2 regions of the Dehalococcoides sp. UCH007 genome follow, and region 1 is predicted to be linked to the other one. Evidence: riboswitches for the same ligand, from Rfam matches in the RefSeq annotation. Region 1 holds a riboswitch; the other holds the start of a gene.
What was found. A riboswitch is a leader RNA that binds a small molecule or an ion and turns the genes downstream of it on or off. The one in region 1 is predicted to bind cobalamin.
Positions count from the first base shown of each region.

Region 2: it holds a riboswitch for cobalamin, as region 1 does, so the genes downstream of both, cobT (nicotinate-nucleotide--dimethylbenzimidazole phosphoribosyltransferase) here and UCH007_RS00555 (zinc-dependent dehydrogenase) in region 1, are expected to answer to the same signal.

Region 1 covers NZ_AP014722.1:109,170-111,629, reverse strand. The annotation lists gene trpD (anthranilate phosphoribosyltransferase) at 1-527, opposite strand, end outside; gene UCH007_RS00555 (zinc-dependent dehydrogenase) at 539-1,570, opposite strand; cobalamin riboswitch at 1,685-1,876, opposite strand; gene UCH007_RS00550 (FAD-dependent oxidoreductase) at 2,112-2,460, shown strand, end outside.
Region 2 covers NZ_AP014722.1:547,627-550,086, forward strand. The annotation lists gene UCH007_RS02900 (pyridoxal phosphate-dependent aminotransferase) at 1-728, shown strand, start outside; cobalamin riboswitch at 750-941, shown strand; gene cobT (nicotinate-nucleotide--dimethylbenzimidazole phosphoribosyltransferase) at 1,098-2,156, shown strand; gene cobS (adenosylcobinamide-GDP ribazoletransferase) at 2,194-2,460, shown strand, end outside.

The DNA of each region.
Region 1 (2,460 bases):
GAAAGAATACGGAAAAGAGCCTGCGGGTGAACCTTGGCACTCATACCGTTAAAAATGCCTATACCCACAGTTTCAATACTCCGTTTGACTGTCTCAACGTCTGTTTCCACATCAACACCCAGTGATTCCAGCATATCAATAGTGCCGCAGCTCCCGGAAAGGGCTCGGGCGCCGTGTTTTGCCAGTACCACCCCGCCCGCCGCCGCCACAATGGAAGCAGCCGTGCTGATGTTAAAGGTCTTCAGGCTGTCCATGCCTGTGCCGCAGTTGTCCACCACAGGTTTATCTACCAGAGGCCTCACCCGAATTGTATCCTGCTCATATATAGCTTCCCAGACACCGGCAATCTCAGCTGCCGTTTCGCCTTTGGCAGTTAGGGCGGCCATGAATGCACCCTGCTGAAGATCAGGCTGTTCATTCCGCATTATCTGGGAAAAACAGTCTTTTACTTCCTCACGACTCAGATTTTCCTTTGAGATAAGGCGGCTTATGACAGCCCCGAAATTTTTAACCCTGTTTTCATCCATTTTTGTGTCCTTCATTTATAAAATTTGATTACGGTTTTAAGACCTTCCAGCCTTTCTACTCCCAGAAAAGCCTCCTCTATATATGAAATACCTGTCACCCGGCTGATAAGCCTCTTTACGGGTATAATTCCCTGCCCTATCAGGCGGACAGCCTCAGCATTATCCGCTGCGGTAGAGCCGTAAGAGCCGCTCAAAATCAATTCCTGATAATGGATGGAATTCGCATCAATGGTAAATCCAGAACGGTCCTTGGGTAGGCCGGAAAAGAAATTTATCCGCCCGCCGGGGCTTAAAACAGAGGGCAGTTCTCCCACTTCCACCCCCGAACTGGCAATTAAGATTACATCCACACCAACCCCGCCGGTCTGCTCAAAAACCCCCTGCTTAAGGCTGGTCTTACCCAAATCTATTACCCCGTCCGGGCAGGCCAGTTCCGCTCCGCACACTCTCTCCGGCAGGATTTCAGCCACAAGCACCTGTTCCGCTCCGTTATATCTGGCGAGCATGGTCTGCAGCAACCCTAAAGGTCCAGCCCCCAATACCAACACCCGGTCTCCGTCCCCCACCCGGCAAGCAGACTGGCTGTGAATACAGCTGGCAAGCGGCTCTGCCAGAGAGGCTTCTTCATCTGAAACATTCTCAGGTATTATGTTAAGCCCGCCAGGCAGGCTTTCAGGGGGAAGTGCCATATATTCGGCCAAGCCCCCGTCATAATTAAAACCGATTATTTTCACCTGCCCGCACAGGTTCTCCCTACCCTGCAGGCAAAGCGGGCAAACCCCACAGGCAATACCCGGATAAACCTGCACCCGGGTACCTGCCTTAAAATCAGGGTGTTCGGAGCAGACTACCTCGGCGGCTATTTCATGCCCCAGCACGCGGGGGTACTTAAGGTCACGATGCCCCCGCCGAAACATTTTTACGTCTGTCCCGCAGATTGCACAACAGGAAACCTTTAAGAGTACCCCGCCTTTCGGGCAGGATGGAGTAGCCACCTCCGCAAGAAGGAGTTCTCCCGGTTTTTCCAGCAAGACCGCTTTCATATTTCACCCCGCGTAATAAAAAAATCCCCAAACCACCAAGGTTTGAGGATTCAAACAAAAAATAAAACCCCAAACCTTTCGGCTCAGGGATTTACCATTTCCCACGGCCATTTTCCGCGAAACTCTATGCCGGCAGATATTCTGGCTTACGGCTCAACCTACTCACCGGGCCTTCCCGCTCCATTCCAATGAAACAGTGGCGTACTCCAGTTTTCGTCCCCGTACACAGCGGCGGGACCGCACCTGATTTTAACAGGCTTCCCTTTTAAGCTTTTGTTACAAAGCACCGGCAGACCTTATTCAATTAGAATTGATTTTAATTAGTTATTTCTGTTTTGTCAATCCCCTGTTTGAGACTCTTTTATCCCTGCACACCGATACCGGACACCAAGTTGGCCAAAGAACCGAAGGGGTGGTAGAATTAACCTGCTTGTCCCGACAGCGGGCTTCACGGATTGACAATGTACTATATGTTGCAAGTATAATATCAGGAACTAGGTCTTTTAAATATAGGCGTAAATATTTTAAAAAAGAGACATATATGGCCAAAACAAAAGCACCTGTAGAAAAACTGGAATCAGCCGAAGAAATTCAAAAGGACGGCAAGGTAGTCTCTACCAAGCGTACCAAGGGCAGTGAATTTTTCTGGACCCAAAGCCGCTGCACAGGGTGCAACCGGTGTGCCAGCGTTTGCCCGGTAGATGCTATCAAACTGGACAGGGATAAAACACCTACCAAACGGGTTGGCACCTCCCCCTGCACACGTGCCTGCCCTGCTGGATTAGATATCCCCCGCTATGTGCGTTTCGTAGCTGACGGCAATGCTTCAGCCGCAACTGCTGTTATGAGAGAAAAAATACCCTTCCCTTCCGTGTGCGGCTATGTCTGTT
Region 2 (2,460 bases), 440 kb from region 1:
CCGGTGCGGATATAATTGAGCAGTGGGCAGACGAAGAGAGCGGATTTAAGTTTGATTTGGATTTAACCTGCCGCATTATTAAAAAACACCAGCCCAAAGCGGTATTTATCTGCAATCCCAATAACCCGACCGGGGTTTATCTTTCCAAAGCGGATATTGAAAAAGTGCTGAGCGTCTGCACTGATACCCTGCTGGTGCTGGACGAAGCTTATATAGCCTTTGCTGAAAGCGGCTGGAAATCAGCAGATTTGCTTGAAACGGGCAATATTATAGTTATCCGCTCTATGACCAAAGATTGCGCTTTGGCCGGGCTGAGGCTTGGTTATGGCATGGCTTCGGCGGAGGTAATAACAAATCTTAAAAAGGTCTGTCCGCCGTGGAATGTTAATGCTGCCGCCCAAAAAGCAGGATTAGTTTGCTTACGTCACCCCAGCTATCTGGCGGAATCTGAAAAAAAGATAAAGGCCTCTAAGGAGTATCTCAGGCAGGGTTTTGCAGGCTTGGGCTTTAGAGTGCTGCCCTCCGAGACCAATTTTTTCCTGATGAAAGTGAAAAAGGCCGCAGATTTCCGTTCGGCACTCCTGAAGCACGGGCTTATGGTGCGGGACTGCACTTCATTCGGCTTGCCGCAGTATGTCCGCATTGCTCCCCGCACCCAAAGTGAGTGTGAACGCCTGCTTGCCGTTGCGGCTGAATTGAAAAGTAAGTCTGAGATTTATCCAGCCTGATTGACTGACAGGGTTTTGTCTGATATAGTTTTTAATGGTGATTAGCAAACGGAACACGGTTTGAATCCGTGGCGGTCCCGCCGCTGTAACCGGGGACTTTGGTTTCTTAAAGCACTTTTTGTGCGGCCACTGTCAGGGCAGTACCCTGATGGGAAGGGCGGAACCGGGGGATAATCCGGAAGCCAGAAGACGTGTTAACACCAAACCGGATACCTGATGGTAAAGGGGCCGGCTCATCTTGAAGATATTTTGAGATGTGCCAGCCCCTTTTTTATTTGGGCAGGCGCCAGAGGAGGAGAAACTGAGCATAGCCTGAAATACCACCATGGATATTATGACCAAAGTTTTTAATATAGGAGTTTTAAAAATATGGAACTATTAAATGCAACACTGGCAAAGATACACGGGCTTGATAAAGAGGCCATGACCAAGGCTCAGGCCCATCAGGATATCCTGACTAAACCTCAAGGGTCTTTAGGCAAGCTGGAGGCTATTGTAGTGCAGCTTTCAGGCATTCAAGGTAATGCCAAGCCCCAAACTGCCCGCAAAGCCATTATAACTATGGCTGGCGACCACGGCATTATTGATGAGAAGTTTCACAACTGGCCCAAAGAAGTAACCGCCCAGATGCTGCAAAATTTCGCCCATGGCGGTGCCGCCATAAATGTCCTTTCCAGACAGGTGGGGGCGCGTAATGTGGTGGTTGCTTTGGGGGTGGCCACCCCCATGGCGGAAGACCCGAATATAATCAACCGCAATATTGCCCCCGGTACCAATAACATGGTTTACGGCCCGGCTATGACCCGCGAGCAGGCGGTAAAAGCTATTGAAACCGGTATAGAGATTGTAAACGCCGAGGTTAAAAAAGGGCTGGATTTGGTAGGTACCGGTGATATGGGTATCGGCAATACTTCCCCCTCCGCCGCTATCTGCTCTGTCATTACCGGGCGGTCACTTGAAGAGGTAACCGGGCGGGGTACCGGTGCGTCAGACGAGCAGATGAAGCTGAAACGCAATGCCATTGCCAAGGCAATTGCCCTTAACAAACCCAATGCCCAAGATGCGCTGGATGTGCTGTCCAAGGTGGGCGGCTATGAAATAGGCGGTCTGGCAGGGGTAATACTGGGTGCGGCAGCTAACAGAGTGGGGGTGGTTGTAGACGGCTTTATTTCAGGTGCGGCGGCACTTATTGCGTATACTATCTGCCCGCAGGCAAAGGACTTTATGTTTGCCGCTCACCAGTCGGTAGAGCCGGGACACCGTATTTTGCTTGAACACATGGGGCTGGATGCTATTTTGAAAATGGATATGCGGCTGGGTGAAGGCACTGGTGCCGCCCTTGCCATGAATATTATCGAAGCATCCAACCGTATCCAGCACGAGATGGCCTCTTTTGCAGATGCCGGGGTTTCCGAAAAGCAAAGTTAGGTGTATTCTGGTATAATCCCGGTTTGAGGAAATATATATGGGTTCATTCTTAGCGGCTTTCCGCTTTCTTACCAATATACCTGTACCCTGGCTGAAAGAAGACTGGCAGGGGGAGAAGTCACATCTGGATTTTGCCCGCTCACTTGGCTTCTACCCCCTGGTGGGTTTAATTGTCGGGTTGATACTGGCTGGTTTGAGTTGGGTTTTCACCCTTTTTTTACCTGATGTACTCACGGCCGCTTTGCTGACAGTAAGCCTGGTGGTGATTACCGGCGGTTTGCATCTTGACGGCTTGACAGATACT